3 regions of the Endozoicomonas sp. SESOKO2 genome follow, and region 3 is predicted to be linked to each of the others. Evidence: predicted binding sites of a transcription regulator. Region 3 holds the regulator's gene; each other region holds the start of a gene.

Region 1 (7,337 bases), on a different contig from region 3:
TAGTTGATGACTTCATTACGAATAAGTGGCCGATAAGCTTCCAGTGTTGCGATCACCGTTTCATCCCGTACCATCCATGACAGTTTTATCTGCATATATCGAGGTCGGGCATCACTTTTAAGAGTGATAATAAACGGCTCAAGCATCATAAAACTGGGTGGCGCCAATGCTGCCACTGGTTGCTGCGGTTGCTGTTGCTGTTGCTGTTGCGGTTGCTCTTTAGGAGCCATCATTGTCATTGCTACAAAACCGCCACCACCAGCCAGCAACAGCACCAGAAGAATAATGATGATGATTAATAACTTGCTGTTGCCTGAATTTTTGTCTTCAGAGGCACTGCTTTCCTTTTCATCTGCCATGAGTCCAAAAACTCCTTTTCCGATGATCTGTTAAACGAAATGATCCAATAATCTGCCGCCATGAACCCTGAATTGTTCCTGGGCACTCTGATAACCCTTTGATTCATGACAACCATCGGCGGTGGGCAGGTATTCTGAAGATTGTTCCGATGTATCGGCCTCTTTCTGGCTACCCACATCCACTGACATTTGCCCCAGAGTCAGTGATTCACTATTAAGAGCTTCCCGCAGGCGATCGCCATGAAGCAGCAACAAGTCTCTGGCTGCCGGTGTTGCCGTTATCGCCTGAAGGCTGACAGCGTCTCTATCAACGCTCACAGTCAGCGTTACCCGGCCTAATTCCGGTGGGTCTAAGCGAAACTCCATTTTCTGCTCACCCTGCTTAATCATCTGGACCACTGTCTGCCCAAACGGTCGCTGGGCTAGTTCAGGTTGCAGGAAAGGTTGTTTAACTAGAGGTGACTGAGCGGCTGATGATGGCTCAGTCATCTGAATTGAAACAGAATGTTGTGGCGCCTGATGAGCAATGGCCGTTATTGACTCAGATTGTTGCATCAATACAGGCACTGTTTTTAGAGTGGCCTTTCGCTCCATTTCAAGATTGAACAGAGGCTGCGGAGCTGGAATTTCTTTTATTCCATTGTGATTTTTTATCTCCGGCACTTTGGCTTCTGCCAGGATTTGATCCGGTTTTAATGTGACTTCCGGCCTGAGCTTTTCTGTTTGGTGATTTACCTCCAACACCTGATTAACATCCGTTAATGGTCTTTGAGCCTGAGTCGCCCTCTGGGTGATAACCGGAGTCAAAGAGACCTCTGATGCCCGGGTTCGGACAGGCAGCTGGAGTTTTGCAGCCTTTATGGGCATTGACACATTTGAATCGGGTCGTTCAGTTACCCCTTCTGTTAAAGAGGTATTTTTTATCTCCACAGTGGCCTGTTCAGGTTTTTTCTCGCTTGTCACTATTGGCAAGTGTGTAACGGGAAAATGCTTTGTCCGTTCTGAAGCCCCCGGGCTTGCCAAAAGCACATCTGATTTTGCCTGCCAATTAACAGGCAACAATTGTGGAGATAAAAGCTCCGGAGATAAAAGCTCTGGAGAGACTAACTCTGTGGCTGCAGATTCTATTGAGGAAAACTGTTGAAGAATGGTGTCAAACGTCAACTCTGAAGAGGTTGTAGCTGCCTGAGCAGCCGCCATGACCTGCGGTTGGGCACCCTCAACCGACGGCACCGAACCGGACAAAGATAACAACGAAAAAACTGGCAGTCCCTGATTTTCCATTCAAACCGCCCCGTTACTGGATAGTTGCCATCGCAGCTTGAGGTGTGGAAATATAAGTCCAGGCTTCCTGAATTTCTTTTAACAGCCCCATCACTTCACTGATAGCGGACACATCATTACCTGTATTGGCATCTGTTAAACGTCTAATACAATAGAGATATAACGATTGAAGATTGTCGGCTAAGTCACCGCCTTTTTGAAAATCCAGTGACTGTTCCAGTACCAGCAGAATTTCGATGGCAAGGGAGAGTCGATCCGACTTGTTGGTAAAATCTTTTCGCTCAATGTAGTGGCTTGCCTTAGCCAGATTGTCCATCAGTTTAGTAAACAACACACCCACCAGCTGAACAGAATCAGACGCTTCTACACCTGCTTTTTCCTGTTGTTTATAAGCACCCAGACCTTTTTGCTTCATGACCCCTCCATGATCAGGAATTATTGTTATTCAGACTATTCAGACTGCTGGTGATCCAATCACTGGTTCCACTCAGTGATGCCAGAATACTTTCCATCGTCAGGAACTGATTCTGGTAATAACTGCGGGTTCGTTCCAGTCTCAACTCCAGTGCGGCACGATCATCTTCAATATCACTCAAGCCTTCATTAATCCTGTCTTCCCGACTGTCAAGCGTTCCGCTACTTTCAAGGTGAGGTGTGAGAACGGCTGCCAGTTGACTCATTAAGCCATCTTCACCGGCCAGCACTTCTGCCAATTCATCAAAGTTGTTAGCCAGAGCTTCATCCAGACTATCGGAATCCAGATTTAACGAGCCGTCTTCGGTGGTTGTCAGCCCCAATTGCCCGAGCGTTCTGAATGTGTCACCGTCTTCACCGTATAAAGAGCTGATGACACTTCTCAACTGTCCCTCAATAGCCCGGGCCTGGGCATCACCATTAAGAGGCCCCGCTGTAATACCGTTGAAATCCGTCAGGTTATCAAGGGTAGACTTAACATTGTTCCAGGCATCCACAAACCCCTGCATAGACTCTTTCAGGCTGTCTTTGTCTATGGAAATATTTACGGTTACCGGATCTGTGCTGACGGCTTTCAAATCAAGCGTGACGCCATCAATAAGATTTTCGAGCTGGTTATCTTCGGAAGTAATAGTGATGGCAGAGGCCCCTGAACCAAACCGTATGCTGGCATCGACTGCCACCTGCAAGTCGGTAAAGGATCCCAGAGTTTCTGATCCACCGGAAAGGCCACTGAAATCACTCGTTATGGTGTTTGCTGCGCCAGATTTCTCGCTAGTCAGCATAAGACGTTGCTGACCGCTTTCATTGATAATTGTTGCCTGCACTCCGGAGTTATCAGCAGCATTGTTTATGGCATCACGTACATCAGTCAGGCTCTCTGTTCCCGGTTCGATAACAACAGAGAAGCTTTCACCGTTAACCGAGAGGTTGACCGTTCCGGAACCAACGGTGGCATCTGAAGCAATAGATGTGGATACCGTCTGATGGCGGGTGGCCAGCTGATCCACATAAAACTGATAACTGCCTGCCCCGGCGCTGCTGGAAACAGTTGCACTCAGAACTGACTCATTACTGATGCTGACTGCCCTGGGACTGAATTTACTGATGCTGTTCAGGCTTTCTATCTGGGTATTAAAATCATCCAGAGCAGACTTTAGCGTCCCAACAGCAGAGAGTTCCACGTTAAAGGCCTCCTCTCTGCGGGCATAACGGCTTTCGGTCGGAGCACGCTCAGCCTCCACCAAAGCGTTCACCATGGAGCTCACATCGAGTCCCGAGAAAATGCCATTCAAACTGAACATAATCAGCCTCTGATTAATGCCTGCTTTTATTCAGTCGGCACTGCTTTGAGAAACATAACCGAATAACAGACAGCTCTATAAAAAAATGGGAGCTGGTTAGCTCCCACAAAGACGATCAGCATTAAAGCTGACTGAATTTTACAAACTGTCCTGAAGCGATTATCGCAGCAGAGACAGAATGTTCTGAGGTATAGCGTTAGCCTGAGCCAACACAGCAGTACCGGCCTGTTGCATGACCTGATACTTACTCAGATTCGCTGTTTCTGCAGCAAAATCAGTATCCACGATACGGCTTCTGGAAGCACTCAGGTTTTCACGGATATTTGAAAGGTTATTGACGGTAGTGGTCAGTCGGTTTTGGGATGCACCAAGACTGGCCCGAACAGCGTCGTAGGCGGCAATATCGACATCCAATGCACCCACTGCCGTTTGAGCTGTGGCGGCATCGGTAAAGGTAACAGCCGTCAGCGCAACGGCAGTAAAATTGAGGTCTATGTTATTGGTGGTAGCATCGGTATAGTCAACGGCAATTTCGACAGTACCTGCACCAAGAACGGTTGTCCCGTTAAACTCAGTCGTTGAGGCAATACGGGTAATCTCAGCCAGTTGAGCATCGTATTCGGCTTGCAGGGCAGTCACATCAGCAGCCTCATAGGTACCACTTGATGCCTGCAAAGCCAGATCCCTCATACGCAGCAAAGAGTTAGTGATCTCGCTCATAGCACCTTCAGCAGTCTGTGCCATGGAGATGCCATCGTTGGCATTTCGGATAGCGACACCCAGTCCACCAATTTGTGCAGCCATTTTATTCGCAATCTGCAAACCGGCGGCATCATCCTTAGCACTGTTAATACGCATACCAGAAGACAGACGCTGCATGGCGGTCTGAAGACCCGTCTCAGTCTTACCCAAATTACGCTGGGCATTCTGAGAGAAGATATTGGTATTTACGGTCATTGCCATTTTACTAATTCCCTATTCAGGTTTAATCGCTTGATTACTTCAACGTACTGCCTGTTGATAAGTACCACTCGGAAGGGATTCTGAATTTCTTAAATAGAGCTGCCGTTTTTTTTAATTAATCGCGTAAGGAGAATATTTAACAAAATTTGTCATTTCTTTAAGTCGTTTTTAAAGTAAAAAAATGTTTTTATATATTTATAACGCATTTATTTTTATCCAGAGGAAACCCCATGACACCGGAAGTTGTGGCAGACCTTTTTCGTGATGCGCTGACCCTCATTGTTCTGATGGTCTCGGTAATTGTGATGCCCGGACTGCTGGTTGGCCTTGTGGTCAGCACACTGCAGGCAGCGACTCAAATCAATGAACAAACCCTCAGTTTCCTGCCCCGTTTGCTGGCGACACTGGTCACTATAGGCCTCACTGGCCCCTGGCTGATTCAGGAATTTATGGATCTGTTTCTCCGGTTGTATGAATTTATCCCGGAGATGCTGGCCTGATGGGGACCTTTACCTTCTCTGAGGTGGTAGGCTTGATCGGTCAGTATCTCTGGCCATTTTTTCGTATCGGTGCACTCTTTCTGGCGATGCCCATTATCAGTAGCCAGGTAGTAGCACCCAGAATCCGGGTTATTCTGGCGATGGCCATCACTATTATTGTTGCCCCTATGTTACCTGCGGTGCCCGCTGTTGAACCATTATCGGGTGCAGCCCTTTTGATCACTGCACAACAGCTGGCTGTCGGGCTTTTAATGGCGATGGTACTGCAAATCTATTTCGCTATTTTCACCTCCGCCGGTCAGATGCTCTCCCTGCAGATGGGTCTGGGTATGGCGGTCATGTTCGATCCGATGAATGGCGCCCAGATTCCGGTTATCAGCCAGGTATTCCAGCTACTGAGTTTCCTGATGTTTCTGGCGGTTGATGGGCATCTGGTCGTCATTTCTATTGTTGTAGAGAGCTTTAATACCATTCCCATTGCACCCTTTTCTGTCAGTCAACTGGATATTCACCAAATGCCCGCCATGGGCGGCTGGATGTTTGCCAGCGCACTATTGATGGTTCTACCTGCCATTGTTGCCTTATTAATTGTCACTTTCACCTTTGGTGTCATGAACCGCTCAGCTCCGCAATTCAATATTTTCAGTCTGGGTTTTCCTCTGACCATGCTGGCAGGCATATTTATTCTGATGCTGATCAGTTCGACCCTGAACGGTGTCTTCACGCGATTGACTCAGACCGTTCTGGCAATTCTACGATCTCTGGTTCTTTAGGTATTTCAAGATGGCAGAAGAAGGACAGACCGGGGAACGCTCAGAAGAACCCTCAGAACGAAAACTTCAAAAGAGCCGTGACGAAGGTCAGGTCCCCCGATCCCGGGAACTGGTCACCTTTGCCCTACTGGCTTCAACTCTGGCCGCTTTCTGGCTCAGTGGTGGGCTCATTCGTGACCAGCTGTTTCAGGTTATGCACAAAAGCTTCAGGTTTGAAAGAGACGCATTGCGTCAGGAAAGCTGGCTAACGGAGCACCTGATCATCAGCATAACTCAGGGCTTCTCCGGCCTGCTGCCCTTTATGTTGATTGTCATTCTGGCTTCAATAGCCGCTTCAGCGGCTTTAGGAGGCTGGATATTCTCAAATAAACAGATACGACCCAAGGCTGAACGCATCAGTTTCTTCAAAGGCATTAAACGCATGTTTTCTGCCAACTCCATGATTGAGTTGCTAAAGTCCATTGCCAAAATCTCGCTGCTGGCTTTTTCTCTCTGGCTCATTAATCAGTGGTTCTTTCGGGATGTACTCTGGTTGAACCGGCTGCCGCTCGTTCATGCAGTGTCAGAGGGGCTGAGCCATCTGGCCATGGCCATCACAATTCTGGTCAGCGCCCTGCTGCTGATCTGTTTTATCGATGTGCCTTTTCAAAGATGGAACCACATGAAAAAACTGCGCATGACACACAAGGAAATGCGTGATGAAATGAAGGAGTCTGAAGGTCAGCCAGAACTTCGTTCAAAACTGCGAGAGAAGCAACAGGAAATTGCTGGCCGCAGAATGATGCAGGCCGTTCCTTCAGCAGATGTAATAATCACCAACCCAACTCACTTTGCTGTAGCTCTGAAGTATGATCTGGATAAGGCCAGAGCCCCTTATGTCGTGGCAAAAGGAGTTGACCGGGTAGCCCTGCGCATCTGTGCTGTAGCGCGGGAATATAATAAACCGGTGGTACAGTCTCCGACGTTAACCCGGGTGATTTATCATACGACACAGTTGAATCAGGAAATAGCCGACGACCTGTTTTTGGCCGTTGCTCAAATTTTGGCTTACGTCCATCATCTGAATGACTTTCAGGCCGGACGCAGAGGCAAGGCACCCGATTTACCAATACCGGAAATCCCCAGTGCCTTCCGGGAAAAATGGGATAAAAAGAGACAATGATCAAGGAAGCTCAACGTCTGCTATACATGATGTCGCCCAAAAGCGGCAACCTGAATATCGGGATTCCGCTGATCGTTCTGATGACGCTCGGTATGGTTACACTGCCCATGCCGCCTTTTATGCTGGATGTATTCTTTACCTTCAACATCGCATTGTCGCTGCTTATCCTTTTGGTCAGTATCTACACACTTCGGCCTCTTGAATTTGCCGTGTTTCCAACCATCCTGCTGGTTTCCACTTTATTGCGCCTCGCCCTGAACGTGGCATCGACCCGGGTCGTTCTCCTCAATGGACACACCGGCAATGGCGCTGCCGGAAAGGTGATTCAATCCTTTGGTGAGGTCGTTATTGGCAACAGTTACGTCGTCGGACTGGTGGTGTTCTTTATTCTGGTGATTATCAACTTTGTCGTGGTCACTAAAGGCGCTGGTCGTATTTCTGAAGTGACCGCCCGCTTTACTCTCGATGCTCTGCCAGGCAAGCAGATGTCCATCGATGCAGACCTCAATGCCGGCGTT
Region 2 (7,337 bases), on a different contig from region 3:
AGGTCCAGAACTTCCTGAACCTGATCTCTTTTCAGGGGTGCGATGGTCGCCATGGTCGTGCTGATCTGTCGAACTTCCCGCTGGCTAAGGTGTTTGAATACCTGCGCCGCACCTTTTTCCCCCAGACTGAGAAGCAGGATAGCAATGTCTTTGGGAGTCGGCGGCCTTGATGGCAAGGTTCTTTGATTATCACTCATAACTGTTCATCCATAGCTTGATCACCTGTGCTACCCTGGCAGGGGCCTTGGACGACAGTTCTCGCATCTGAGTCACCTGAGTTTCAAAATCTGCCAACTCAGGCGGCAAAAGATCAAAAGTGTCATCAAATATTACTTTCCTGCCTTGCTGGTCGAACTGGGTAGAATCCGTTTCCTCAGAGATTTGAGGTAACACGGCTGGCTCATCCATCTTGATAGTGATCTGTTTCATCATGGGTCTTAAAAGAAACATAATCACAAGAATCCCCAGCAAAGTACCGCAACCATATTTGACGTAGTAGAGCACCTGCGGCTGTTGCCACCAGGCCAGCCCGACAGGTTCAACATGAGTGACTGGCACAAACGGTGCGGTATGAATACTGATCTGATCACCACGAGCCTGATCAATACCTGTCGCATCAATAATCATTTGTTGAATCGTGGCAATTCTTGCCTGATCCCAATTACCAATACCCAGAGCTTCATCGGGCTGCTCATTGAGAACAACGGCAACGCTGAGTTTCTGTACTCTGCCCTGCTGATTGGCCACCTGCCTGATCACTTTGTCTACTTCATAGTTGCGGACAAACTCTGAATGAGTATTATTGCCCTGCTCCGCCTGAGCTTGCTCCCCTTCTTCCGGTGGCTGATTAGCGAGAGCACCGGGTATGCCTCTGGCTCCCTGCCCGCTATTAAGCACTTCCTTTCCCTGCTCACTTCTTAACACGGGAGCACCGGGCTCATATTGCTCTACCGTTTGCACCACCTGTTCAAAATCCACATTGGCGGTAACCTGGGCCCTGAAATTGACAGACCCCACCAGAGGTTCAAGCAGGGCACTGATGCGCTGTTGAAAATGAGCTTCAACCTGACGCTTGAAGTCCAGCTGTTTACTGGCTTCACTGAGCACACTGTTACCCAATAAAACATCTGAAGAGAGCAGTTTGCCGGACTGGTCAATAACAGAAACATCGCTGCGATTCATATTAGTGACACTGGCGGCCACCAGATTCACAATGCCTTCAATCTGCTCATTGCTCAACCTGTATCCTGGAAACAGATCGACAAACACTGAGGCCGATGGTTTTCCCTGTTTGCGAATAAAACTGCTCTGTTTGGGCAGAGCCAGGTGGATTCGGGCATTGCGGACGGGTTTCAGGCTGATAATGGTCTGAGCCAGCTCGCCTTCAAGACCACGCCGGTAACGGACATTTTCCACAAACTGGCTGGTACCGATTTCCTGCCCATCGAGCGTTTCCAGTCCTTCCGGCGTTCTTGCCTGAACGCCCGATACAGCCAGCTGCATACGGGCATCGGAGAGCCTGCCGACATCCACCATGACCTGACCCGAAGCCGGGTGAATTTTATAAGCAATACTGTTTTGTTCCAGTACATTGACCACACTGGCCACATCATAGAGTTCCTGATTGCCATACAGTGGCTGGTAATCCGGAGATTGTGACCAGAGCCAGAAAACCGACATCAGGGCAACCGATACTGCAAACAAGACCATCAGCACCACTTGATAGTTACGATTGTTTTTCAGAACTTCGGACACCCTGTCCAGTGCTTCACGCCAAACAGGCTTCACTTCTTTTTCTTCTGGTGCCTGCTCCGGGGTGGCATTTGTTTCTGATTCTGCCATGGTATTTTTCTACCTTAGATCTGCATGCGCATGATGTCTTCGTAAGCAGTCACTGCCTTATTGCGAACCTGCATCAATGCCTGAAAGGAAATACTGGATTTCTGCATGGCAATCATGGTGCCCATGAGGTCATCACTTTCCCCGGTTTCAATCTTGTGCATCATGCCGCTGGACTCTTGTTGCAGATCATTAACCTTTTCAATGGCCTGTTGCAGCAGATTGCCAAAACCGTTGGTAGTCATGCCTTCAGATGCAACTGAGGAAGGTAAAATCGGAGCAGGTCGGTTTTTCAGGAGTACACTGAGGGAATCCGGGTTTAGACCTTTGATGTCCATTGAGCCGCCATCCACTGTTGTTCTGTGAAATGTTGTTCTGTAAAAGTGCCCGGTAAGCACAGGCTCTTTCCGTCAGTTGACGATTTATTGTCAGAATTATTTATCGGCGGCTCAGGGTAATCTTTACCCGTCGGTTTTTATTTCTTCCTGCAACAGTCGTATTGGTGGCTACAGGATAGCGGTCACCATGAAAGCGCATGGTAAGACGCTGTTCGGAAATACCTTTTGATCGTAAATATCTATAAACCCGGCTTGCACGCACTTTTGACAGCTGAAGGTTTTCCAGCCTGTCACCCCGGGAGTCTGTGTGAGCGTCAATAGCAACATTGGTGATACTTTTATCCACCAGAATATAGGTGGCCAGGTCATCAAGATGTGACAATTGTTCCGGGCTTATATGGGATCTTGATGACGGGTAATAGAGCAGTGTTTCTTTTGCCTGTTCGTAGTTCAGAGCCAGCAATTCTCCATAACATTGATAAAATGTTGCTGCTGTTTTTTGGAAATTCATAGCGGGTATTTTAATATGAACAGGGTTTACTGCTTCCCTCTGAATCTCAACAACCAGCTGATGCCCCTGCTGCAGATCTTCAACAACACGGGCAACATTGATTCTCATTTCAAACTGTTTATCCGGCTCTGCTTCAACACCTCCGAGAGCGTTCAGGTAATGGCTATGACGCCAGGGGGATTGTTGAACCGCAACACGAATATGCCGGGCTTCTTTAATAAAAAAATCCGGTTCCAGGGTTATATAATGCACACCTCCGGCAGCCGCATTCAGAACGATACTGCCCAGCCCTGTCACGTTGCTGTTCAGGCGACACTGGAAACGGGAAGTGGTCAACTCCCACTTATGCAGGGTGAGTTCCTGAGGGAATTCTCTGACTGAGTTGGCTGATGATCGGGAAAGCAGCAACAAGGAGAAACCAAAAATCGCGAGGCCAAAAATCAACAGTTTCCGAAATCGCCGCAAATCATCAGAAAACAACATGCTGATCAGCCCAGCTTTCTTTCACAGATGCCCTGCTGGTTATAGGGCGAGGGTTCCTGACTGGAAAAAACCACATCAATAATCTGGTTAGTGCTGGCCGCCAGACGACTCAAGAGCTTGCCGTTTGCCTGATTCAGACTACGGCAGCGGCCTGCTGTAATTTCCAGTTGATGCCATTGTTTCAGTGTGGCTTCAGCTTTGGGTGTAGAACATATAATTTGCAGAAATGATCGTATACCTGCCGGGTCCGGTGACAGCCCCGCTTCTTTCAAATAATGCTCTCTCAGGGAAGCATTCAGGTGCAGCATGTCCAACAGTTTGACCTGAGTTTCAAGATGCGTTTCCAGAGCTGCAATATTCCTTTCCAGCATCAGGTTATGGGCCTTGCTCAGAACAACTTCCAGTTTGCGGGTTAAAGCCAGTGCATCACGGATATTGCCCAGCAGTTTTTTTTCAACAGAAACGCTATAAGTACCACTTTTATTGTCATTCTTTTCTGTGGTCATCAAAGTCATCGGAAAGCTCCAGAATTTTGTTGGCAAGCATTTGATAATCGACCGGCATTTCTCCTTTTTTAATCGCTAGCCGAATGCTCTCCACTTTTTTCCTGTCAATTTCATCTATGTCTGACAGAGATTGGAACAGTTCTTCAATATTCTGGGCTTCACCGCTCAACCTTAAACGATCATCATTGACCTTGGGAGGCGCGGCTGCTTTTACATCATTTTTGACTGCACTTTGGCCTGCTATTGGACTGGCTGCTTTTTTTGACCCGGTGCGATTTATTCCCGGCATGCTTTTCACCACTCGTCTGTGATGGGTACAGAACTCCAATCGGCAAGGTGTCAAAAAATCTTAAATTCCCTGAAATGGGGATTTTTTTTTGCCAATGGCCCGTCAGAAATAATTGAACAGAGACAGTTGCTTGATGTTGGCATAAACCTGCTGGCTGGCACTGAGAAGGGTCTGCTGCTGAGCCAAATCAGTGGCGGCCTTCGTCATATCAACATCTTCCAGAGATGAATGAAGTTTTTCCAGCATCAGTTTGATATCGGCATGGCTTTCACCCACCCGATCAAGCACAGTCTGATTACTGCCTGCCTTGGTCTGGGCGATCCCTACCCTGTCCAGAGTGGCATCAATCCATGTCATCGCGTCTGACAGAACGGCATTCAGACTCACAGGGTTTCTCAGTTCATCCACCGCACCAGACAGGGCGTCAAAGATACTGTCTATCGGTGGTGTAGCGGTTGGGTCGAAAAATAGATTTTCTGCCGACTCATTGAATGTCACCTGGGCAGAGCCACTGATATTGACCAGACGAAGGTTATTATTGCCATTGTATGAATAATCACCAGCGACTTCGTCAACAGGCTTCTGAGTGCTCAGGGTTCCGGAGAAAATGTACTGCCCGTCTGCCTGCTGATAATTGGCCAGGCTCAGCAAAGACTGAGCAATCGTATTCAGCTCCTCTGCCAATGGCTCATAGTCCTGATCAGTCAGAGTGCCGTTTCTGGACTGCAAAATAATGTCTCTGGCACGCCATAATTGCTCAGTCATTCCACTGTATAAAACATCTTGCTGCTGCAGTATTCTTCTGGCCGAATCAATATTATCTTCATACTGTTTTATAGCCGTTACTTCATTCTTGATCTGAAGAATTTTGACTGTATCAACGGAGTCATCCGAGGGTTGCAGGATACGTTTTCCGGATGCCATCTGTTCATTGGTTACAGCCAGTCTGGCCATACCGTCCTGCATAGCCCTGAGCATGACATTATTGAAATTGATGCTGCTGATACGCATATTTTTGGCTCCCTGTCTTTATCAGAACATTCTGAGCAATGAATCAAATGTCTGCCGGGCCACTGAAATTACCTGAGCATTAGCACTGTAGAGTTGCTGAAAGCGTAAAAGGTTGGCAGCCTCTTCATCCAGATTGACACCACTGTAGGCATTGCGGCTTGCTTCAGCCTGCTCAAACAGTTTTTTACCACCATCGGCTTCTGTTTTCGCCTGAGAAGTTTGTACCGCAATATCGCCAATAAACCGGGTATAGCTTTCAGTCAGGCTACTTTGCCCCTCTATCAGAGCATCATTCTGAAGTTGCAGAATTGTCTGCAAGTTCGAATTATCGGCCACACCACTACCCGGTGCTGCCAGAGCCAGAGCAAAAGGTTCCGTCAGAACAGCATCAATATCTCTTGCACCATAACGCACCGGTGACAACCGGTAAGCCTGATCAGTAGCGGCACCGTTGATATCAATCTCAACGCCATCAAAACTCAGGGTATCAGTACCTGCTCCGGACAAGCTGCCACTGAACTGAACCCCATCGCTCAACCGGGTAATAACATAGTTGCCGGTGTTATCTACCCGCAGATCATAGTCACTGGCTTTCAGCTGGGAACTGTCAGTAATTCTCATATCGGACACTGAGGTGGAGGCGACATCCAGCGAAAAGATACCACTGGCAGGATTAGTCAGATCAGAAAAAAGATCCACGCCGGAGTTGCCATTGACATCCTCCCCAAGTCTTAGCTGGGCATTGATCGTCGAAGCTATGACTACTGCCAGACGCCCAATCTCATTCTGAGCCTGTCTTAAAGTGCCATTCTGGTAATTCAGGATGCCGCCAATGCTGCCCCCCGGATCACCGTGCACCTGAAGGGAGGCAGAATCACTTTCAAACGCCAATGAAAAGCCATCAGGATGGCTGGCTGAGCCGGTAACACTCAGGCTGTTTCTCTGATCACCGATCAGCAGTGGCTGACCTGATTTCAGGTAAATATTGAGATTGCCATCAGGCTGCTCCAGAACATTGATGCCCATCAGCTTTGATAATTCTTTGACGGCGAGATCCCTTTGGTCAAGCATCTCGTTGGCAACCTCACCACTGGCACTGATCTTCTTTAGTTGGTCATTAAAGCCCGCTATATTTGCCAGCAAACCATTCGCTTCTGCAACCGAAGCCTCCAATTGCCTCCCGGCTAAACCCTGATGACCGACAATTTGGTTATTCAGTGTTGTAAACTGCTGAGCCAGCTTATTACTTTCGCTGAGTATGACTTGTCTGGCAGCACTGGAATAAGGATCAACCGTTGCGCCATTAAGTGTTGTAAAGAAACTCTCAAGGCCTGAGGTAAGCGATGTGCTGTCATCGCCCAACCATTTATCCAGCGAGTCGATGTATCCCGAAAAAGTGGCTGTCTTTTCCGCCAGAGATTGACTCTCCCACATCTGGGCAGTAAGAAAACTATTGGCTATTCGGTCGACGCTGGATGCATTAACACCGGTTCCCTTGGTACCGACTCCCGGATGCAAAGTGTAAGTCGGGAACCAGTAAACTCTTTGACGGCTATAGCCTTCTGTTTCGGCATTGGCAATATTGTTACTGGCGACATTAAGCGATGTCTGGCTGGCCTGTAATCCAGAAATACCTATCTGTGTCAGACTCATGTCATCTACCCCGATTAACGTTCAGTATTAAGCCTGTCGTCTTTATCACCCAACTGCCTTACCAGTGCTTCAGCTATGCCCAGCCCGCCTTCTTTACCCAGATGTCCGGCAATATGGCTGTCAAACATCGATTGAAAAAACTGCACATCTTTACCCGACATCGGCAAGTCTGAGCTGCTCATCATCGCTTCATTGGCTCTTCGCATACTCTTGAGTAATTCGTTAACAAATATGGCTTCAAAGGCCTCTGCTGCTTCTTTCAGGTCTTCCGGACCTTTTCCCTGACCGGGTTCCGGCTGATAAATATTGGCCAGATGTTTAGCTGACAGACTGCTTCCAATATCCATATCGAACGCCCTTATCGTAAATCCATTTAAATCACAATTAACTCAGCTTCCAGAGCCCCGGCTGCTTTCAGAGCCTCGAGAATGGACATCAAGTCTGTGGGTGTCGCTCCGACACCGTTAATAGCCATGACCACTTCCTGCAAAGTAACGCCTTCTTTAACCATATAGATGGCAGCATTCTGCTCTTCTATTGTGACATCACTGTTCAATATGGCTTCCGTCTGACCTCCCTGAGAGAATGCACCTGGTTGTGATACCGAGGTTGTCTGCCGGACTTTAACGACGAGGTTGCCATGACTGACTGCAGCCGGGCGAACACGAACATGCTCGCCCATTACCACAGTGCCTGTTCTGGAATTG
Region 3 (7,337 bases):
TCAGGCGGGTATGATTATTCACTGCCACGACCCATTGAGTTAGTGTGGTCGATCGGCCACAACCAGACTCAAACCAAACATATTTCTGAAACAGACAATCACCCGCTGGTCGTACTTTGTGAAGCGCCCAACAGCAAGGTCAGTCTGCTGAATGATAAAGGAACCATTGTTGATAGCTGGTTATGTCAGCATGCAGGCGAGAGTCTGGTGATTCTCAAACCCGAATACCGGAATGGCGACGTTTATCTGTTCGAGGCACTACCCGATAATGCCAGTCCGAGGCAATGGAAATCGACCCTGACTGTCAATATAGGCAGTGTAGCTAGCGTCAGGCAAGGCCTTATCAGTAAAGCAAACTCCATTAATAACCTGCCGGGATTTGCCCTTTTGGTCTCAATGTATCTTGTGGCTGCAAGTGCACTCTGAAATATTTAAGAGTCGTTTCAGACTCTTAAATAGTGGTGCCAGCGTTTTATTGGAATGAATTATAGCGTCATAAAACCTTCTTTTTTTTGTCACCTCCAAGAAATATTTTCAGCCCAATATACTCACCCGCAGTTAATAAAAAAACAGCCATGAGGGTCTTGCAGCCATGCTTTGAAGTCTGGCGAGGCGGCAAGGACTCTCGGGTTGTAAATGATAAAAAATGCCGACACACCGTTCCTTAGAACGAATGAATAAATACTAAAACACAGTATAAATGGAGTTTTTAATGAAACGTAAACCTGTTTCTGTGGCGGTAGCCGCTGTTGTTGCGGGCCTGACCCTCTCTTCTGCCCATGCTGGTGTCGTCAAGACAGAAGGTGAAGATATAATCGTCAGCACCAAGAATGGTGGTCTTGCGCTGAAAACAGAAGACGGCGCTTTTTCTTTCAAGGTGAGCGGCAAGTTACAGTGGGACTATGCAAGCCTCGATGATCTTTATGTTGCAGACAGTGGTAATGATGCTGAAGCCCGTAAAGGCTATATTCGCCGTGCCGAGATTGGTTTCAGTGGTAAGGCGTACAGTGATTGGAAATACAAGCTCAAGTTGAAAACCAAAAGCGACGATTCAATTGAACTGGATGATGCCAAAATCAGTTATGTTGGCTTCAAACCTGTCGAAGTGACTTTGGGTCGCTGGGGTCGTGACTATGGACTGGAAAATACTGTCAGCTCTTCCTGGATTATGGCCATTGAGCGTCCCATGATGTATGACTTCCTGCAAGGCGATGAAGGTAATGACTACGGTATTCAGGTAGCAACCGGTGGTGATAACTATACCGCCGTGTTTGGTATTCATCATGATGGACAGGCGGAAGAAGATAAGCCAGAAGTAGAACGGACTGCCAGTTATGTCTTGCGTGCTACCTATGCCCCCATCATGAATGATGACATGCTGCTTCATCTGGGTCTGAACTATTACAACAAGAATCCGGATGGTGGTTCTGATGTTGAGTTAGAGTCCTCCTTAGGCGCTAAAAAAGGTGCAGACAGGACTGTAACGGTCGCAAACGTTGATAAAGATTCTGAGTATGTTCTGGAGTTGGCGGGGCAGTTCCAATCACTCCAGCTTCAGGGTGAATATGCAGTGAGAGACATGAAGTCTAAAAACGCTAACAGCGACGCTAAAGTTTCCGGCTACTATGGACAGATTTCTTACATGCTGGATGGTGGCAAGCGCACTTATAAAGAAGGTGCTTTTGGTAAGCCAACCGGTGGTCAGTGGGAAGTGTTCGCACGTTACACTCAGGCTACTATCGACCAGGATAGTGTGAGTGATGATCTTGAGCTGAAAACCACTACTTTGGGCGTGAACTACTTTGCGACCAAGAATATCCGTGCCAGCCTGAACTATGTTCAAGGCAAAACCAATGAAAACATTGAAAATGATAAGGGAAGCGCTATCGTAAGCCGCCTGCAATACGTGTTCTGATCCCCAGTCAGTTCCTTTGTGTATGAACTTGGCCCTGTTTTGCAGGGCCTTTTTGATGGTGCCGTAAATGGCGCTGTTCCGGAAGCTATAACAACTGCCGACAGTCAAGCTTCTTCCACACCTTTGTTATCCAGTGGTGGGGCATCCGGCAGGGTAGTGCCTGAGCGCCTTTTTCGGGAATGCACGATTGAGCCAGATCAGTGAACATTTCGTCGACCTCTGACTCAGTATTGTCCCGGTTTTCTTCACCCGGCAATGCATTAATTCGATCCGCGCCCAAAATGCTTTTCTGCCCTGAGCGTTAGGGCACAGACATGTTTGCAGTTGAACTGTATGGGGCAGGTGCAGGTACCTGATACAGCATCTTCAGCAGGATCATCCGGATAAGGGTTCAGCTCAATATCGACCAGATAGACCCTGCCTTCTGAACCTTTGACTTGCCCACTTAGAATGCCTGTCTCATCATCTAATTCCAGTGAAATAACCTTATTTCGACGAAAGTAATCAACTCCTCGCTGGGCAGTTTTGGCTCTGAACAGGTCAATGAGGTCGGGATTCAGTGAGTGCATAAAGTCCTGACGGGAAAAGGTAAAAGTGTGAGCATAGCAGTCGGTAGGGTTTCGGAGCAGGCGGGGGTAGTGTTTCGGTTATGGATAGATAAAAGGAATTCCCGTTAATCTTTTCGGCTTCAGTGCCTGAAAACCAACAATTTGTCACAGAAGGTGCCATAGAAAGTGCGGTAAAATCAGAGAGATCAGCTTTTGATGGATAGAATGCTCTGTTTATTCCAGCAAACGATCCATGAATAGGGCTATTTCACGTCATATTTTGTAAAAAAAACGAAAAATGAATTAAAGTGACGAAGAAATTTGACGAAATAGAATTTTAGACCTTAAATGAATTAATAAGAGTTTGCTTATTGCGATTCATATTATTTCAAGGCTGTTTATTTTCATTGCGTTGATGACAAGGAAAGTCGTTACAATGGATGCAGCAGATCAGGTATTGATCATAGAAGACTCTCAGCAGCGCCGACATGATCTAGGTACCATTATTGAGTTTATGGGGTATCGTACCAGAGCGGTCAGTTCCGCCTACTGGGAAGATGCTATCAGGGAATCCGACAAAAATGGTTTCTGTGCGCTTTTTCTTGGAGACTTTCTCCAGGCAGAAAGTTCAATGCAGGGGATGATCGCCCGCATACAGAACTGGAGTGGCGGGGTTCCCGTCATTCGCATAGCCGACCCGATTCCTGAAAACCTTCAATCTTCTCTACGCAGACAGATTATTGCCCGCATTGACTGGCCCTGCAATCGTTCGCAGTTACTCTCTTGCCTGCATTACGGTCAGGTGTATCGCGAGCAATGGCGTCAACTTCATCAGACCGGCATGAACCAGCAGGTAGAACTGTTCCGTGGGCTGGTGGGTAAAAGTGACAAAGTCCGTAAAGTTCGTGCTTCCATGGCGCAGGTGGCCAACCGTGACGTCAATGTTATGGTGACCGGTGAGTCAGGAACTGGCAAAGAACTGGTGGCCAGAAATCTGCACGACCACTCCCATCGTCGGGATATGCCTTTTGTGCCGGTAAACTGTGGTGCCATTCCTAATGAATTGCTGGAAAGTGAACTGTTTGGCCATGAGAAAGGTTCTTTTACCGGTGCGGTAAGCTCAAGAAAAGGACGGTTTGAACTGGCACAGGGGGGCACACTGTTTCTTGACGAAATTGGTGACATGCCGCTGCACATGCAGGTTAAGTTGCTCAGGGTTCTACAGGAACGCACTATTGAAAGAGTAGGTGGTTCCGAGCAGATTTCCGTGGATGTCAGAATCATAGCGGCTACCCATAAAAACCTTTCTGAAATGATTGAGTCTGGTGAGTTCAGGGAAGACCTGTACTACCGGTTGAACGTATTTCCCATTGAAATGCCGGCGCTAAGGGATCGTCCGGAAGATATTCCTCTGATCCTCAATGAGTTGGTTAGCGCAATGGAAAAACAGAGTCGTGGCTCCATTCGTCTTAGTTCTGCTGCCATTTTATCGCTGTGCCGTCATGACTGGCCAGGTAACGTCAGGGAAATGTCCAATTTGTTGGAAAGACTGGCGATCATGTACCCATACGGTGTCGTAGGTGTTCAGGATTTGCCGCAGAATTTTCGTCATATGGAAGCTATTTCTGATGATGACGGTGTTGCCGAGTTGTTCCCGGACAGTATTCAACCTGCAGGGCCTGGAAAAGTCGATGATTTAGCGATCCTTCCTGTGGGCGGGCTGAATCTAAAGGAATTTTTGACCCGGCTGGAAAAAAGTCTGATTCAGCAAGCTTTGAGTGACTGCAACAGCGTTGTGGCCAGAGCGGCTGACAAACTTCAGATTCGCCGAACAACTCTGGTTGAGAAAATGAGAAAGTATGGTCTTCATCGTTATGAAGAAACCATGCGTTAATCAGCTCGTTTCAAAAAAATGGCTGTCAGCGTGAGCTGATAGCCATTTTTTTTGTCTGCACTTTCCCTGTCATCATATCGACTCTGTTACGGTTTCGTCTTCTTCTGAAAAAAGTAGTCGAGAACGTTTTTGTTTTTTGAAATCCTGAAAATTTTATTTGATAGCTGTCTTTCTTTTTTTACTTAAAAGAAGGTCGTTTTTATGGTTCGTTAAATGATCAGTGACTTTGATTTATTTGGCACTTTCTTTCGTTCGGGTAAGTTTTTTTCAGTTTATTAAAACTAACTTTCTTTTGTCGTTTTTTGAATTTTCCATTTTTAATCTTTATTAAGTCAGTTAAATAGCACTTTTTACTTTTCTATAAATTTTTATGCGACAGCAATACGTCACTATAAAATGACAGTGTCAAATAACTTTCTTTTTATTTTTCAATAAAACGACGATTGATTTATTTTGTTGAGAGTGATCTTGACTCTGTCAAAAAAGTAACGTGTCGGGGATTCGGCTGGTTAAAAAAAATATCAATAAAAACAGTTTGTTATGGAGTTTGGTTGAGGTCTGGTCAAAATAATGCCGCGTCAGTGATATGGCTATGCCTGAAAAACAGGCATTTTAAAAAATTGGCACGGCTCTTGTTATTAATAAGGTACAGGCAGTAAAAAATAAAAAACGTTTTTGATTCCAGATCTTGTGCAGTAATCACTTAAAAGAAGCTGAAAGCCATGAACTCATCAACAAAACAAATTATTGCAGTTGCGGGGTGTAAAGGTGGAGTAGGTAAAACATTAGTTGCAGTCAATCTCGCACTGGCTCTTACAAACAACGGTAGACGTGTTGTTCTAATGGATGGAAACCTTGCTGTTCCTGATGTCGGAATAAGTCTTGGGCTTGAGAAGAAGCTGGATATGACTCACTTCGATGCCAACGACTCTTTTTCAAGTTTTATTCAGGATGGCCCTCAGGGTCTGAAGGTGTTGTCGCCAAAAGGGGAGCCTATCTGGCGGGAGACCGTAGAAACCGGTCATGCTGTCCGAATGATAGAAAGCCTGGAGTCACTGGCCCCCACTCTGGATACCCTCGTCATTGATACCGCACCCGGACTGGCTCCGGACAATGTAGCTCTTATTCAGGCAGCGGGAGAAATTCTTATCGTCATCAATCAGGAGGTTGTGTCACTGCTGGATGCTGTGAGGATGATCCGTATGCTTTATAGAATATACGGTGTTCGTCGTTTTGGAGTGATTGTAAATGCCGTCAGTAACCGTCGGTACGGTTCGAACCAGTTTGAAAGACTGCAATCCTACTTGAGTGATGAAGTAGAAATTATTCTCCGTTATCTGGGGGCGATTCCATTCGACAAGGCTGTCGCAGAATCGCTCACCCGTCAGCAGGCTCTGCTGCAAGTCAATCCGGATTGCCGGGCTTCGAAAGCTATTTCCCGTATTGCTCATCAGATAATGGCGATACCGGTTACACCGCCAAGGGGTCGTATCGAATTCTTCTTACCAACAAGAATAAAAGAGAGGGTATAAGCATGGATGCTACAGCACAGGAAGTGCAGGCTACGAAAGCCAATCAGGAAAAGAGTCAGAAACTGATTCAAACCGAAATGGTTGAAACTCATAAGGCTCTGGTAAAAAGAATTGCAAACCACCTGGCCGCCAGAATGCCAGCCAGCGTTCAGATCGATGACCTTGTTCAATCAGGTATGATCGGTTTGCTGGAAGCTGCCTCAAAGTACGATGCCAGTAAAGGTGCCAGTTTCGAAACATTTGCCGGCATCCGTATTCGTGGTGCCATGTTGGATGAAATCCGAAAAGGTGACTGGGGACCAAGATCCGTTTACAGAAACAGTCGCAAAGTGACTGAGGCTATTCAGAAGGTTGAAGCCCGCCTGGGAAGAGACGCCAGAGACTTCGAAGTGGCCCGGGAGCTGGAGGTCAATCTGGATGAATTCTACACCATTCTCAGTGACCTTCGTGGTTGTCGACTGTTCAGTTTTGAAGAACTGTTCGACAGCGAAGAGTCCAGAATGCAGGCCCGTTCTGGAGACCGCGGCCCATCGGCCGATATTCAGGAAGAGAAGTTCAAGTATGCCCTTGTAGAAGCTATAGAGAAGTTGCCCGAGCGGGAAAAGCTGGTCCTGATGCTCTATTACGATGAGGAGATGAATCTCAAGGAAATTGGCAAGGTTCTGGGCGTCAGCGAGTCCAGAGTCAGTCAGATTCACTCCCAGGCAGCTGTCAGATTGAGAGCCAAGCTCCATCACTGGTTAGGTTAAACCTCCAGTGTACCCAGAGGGGCCCTTGAGTATGGGGGCCCCAAGCTCTGAAATAAGTATTTTTGTTTCTATCCAAGGTCATTGTTTCTCCAAACCCTGTGGCTGGAATGTACGCAGGCCCTTGCTCCACATACTTTTTTTTTGAGTGGTTTTTATCAAGTAGTTTTTATTAAGCAGTCTTATAACGGACCTGTATTAAAATGAAATGGAATTCTTATCTTGCGGCGTGCTTTCTGGCCCTTTCCTCTTGTTTCTTGTCCGCACAAGAAGCGCCAGTCAATATTAAAAACGTGGTTACCATTAATACCCATCAGGCCAAGCGCCTTCATGAGCTGGGAGCCCTGTTTATAGATGTGAGGCCATATCAACAGTGGGAATGGGGGCATATTGAGCGGTCTCAAAGTCTGGATCTCAGGGCTGGCTTCAGACAGCTGTTTATGCCTGGTGCTCTGGATAAGAAAACGCCCATCGTCATCTATGGCAACAGCACTTACCACATGAGGGGAGCGATCGCGAGTTACCTTGCTGCACTCTGGGGTTACAAGAGAGTGTTTTTTTTCAGGGATGGCTACTTTTCCTGGTTGGCACTTGATTACCCGGTGACGCTTCAATCAGACTTGGGAACAGAAGAAATAATCGGCTGGAAGCCAGAAAAGAAAAAGATTGAAGATATGAGCAATTTACAGACATTCCCGGCAA

Evidence for each region. The regulator FliA, encoded in region 3, starts transcription of late flagellar genes. The targets are predictions, from matches to a motif close to CTAAAGTTNNNNNNNNNNCNGCCGATA.
Region 1: a site for FliA is predicted at 3,454-3,480, ahead of fliD (flagellar filament capping protein FliD). Genes of this name have one in related genera too.
Region 2: a site for FliA is predicted at 4,004-4,030, ahead of flgM (flagellar biosynthesis anti-sigma factor FlgM). Genes of this name have one in related genera too.

What each region holds. Positions count from the first base shown of each region.
Region 1 is NZ_JAHHPQ010000483.1:12,806-20,142, forward strand. It holds gene fliL (flagellar basal body-associated protein FliL) at 1-359, opposite strand, end outside; gene KDK17_RS10890 (flagellar hook-length control protein FliK) at 390-1,643, opposite strand; gene fliS (flagellar export chaperone FliS) at 1,657-2,058, opposite strand; gene fliD (flagellar filament capping protein FliD) at 2,072-3,421, opposite strand; gene KDK17_RS10905 (flagellin) at 3,581-4,384, opposite strand; gene KDK17_RS10910 (flagellar biosynthetic protein FliQ) at 4,615-4,884, shown strand; gene fliR (flagellar biosynthetic protein FliR) at 4,884-5,657, shown strand; gene flhB (flagellar biosynthesis protein FlhB) at 5,668-6,819, shown strand; gene flhA (flagellar biosynthesis protein FlhA) at 6,816-7,337, shown strand, end outside.
Region 2 is NZ_JAHHPQ010000483.1:29,997-37,333, forward strand. It holds gene fliG (flagellar motor switch protein FliG) at 1-197, opposite strand, end outside; gene fliF (flagellar basal-body MS-ring/collar protein FliF) at 190-1,842, opposite strand; gene fliE (flagellar hook-basal body complex protein FliE) at 1,857-2,177, opposite strand; gene KDK17_RS10985 (OmpA family protein) at 2,278-3,171, opposite strand; gene flgN (flagellar protein FlgN) at 3,177-3,686, opposite strand; gene flgM (flagellar biosynthesis anti-sigma factor FlgM) at 3,658-3,966, opposite strand; gene flgL (flagellar hook-associated protein FlgL) at 4,069-4,977, opposite strand; gene flgK (flagellar hook-associated protein FlgK) at 4,999-6,630, opposite strand; gene KDK17_RS11010 (rod-binding protein) at 6,645-6,977, opposite strand; partial or broken gene flgI (flagellar basal body P-ring protein FlgI) at 7,004-7,337, opposite strand, start outside.
Region 3 is NZ_JAHHPQ010000499.1:4,830-12,166, forward strand. It holds gene KDK17_RS11410 (hypothetical protein) at 1-426, shown strand, start outside; gene KDK17_RS11415 (OprO/OprP family phosphate-selective porin) at 713-1,915, shown strand; gene KDK17_RS11420 (hypothetical protein) at 1,934-2,119, shown strand; gene KDK17_RS11425 (SWIM zinc finger domain-containing protein) at 2,176-2,484, opposite strand; gene KDK17_RS11430 (sigma-54 dependent transcriptional regulator) at 2,900-4,357, shown strand; gene KDK17_RS11435 (P-loop NTPase) at 5,080-5,889, shown strand; gene KDK17_RS11440 (RNA polymerase sigma factor FliA) at 5,892-6,638, shown strand; gene KDK17_RS11445 (rhodanese-like domain-containing protein) at 6,839-7,337, shown strand, end outside.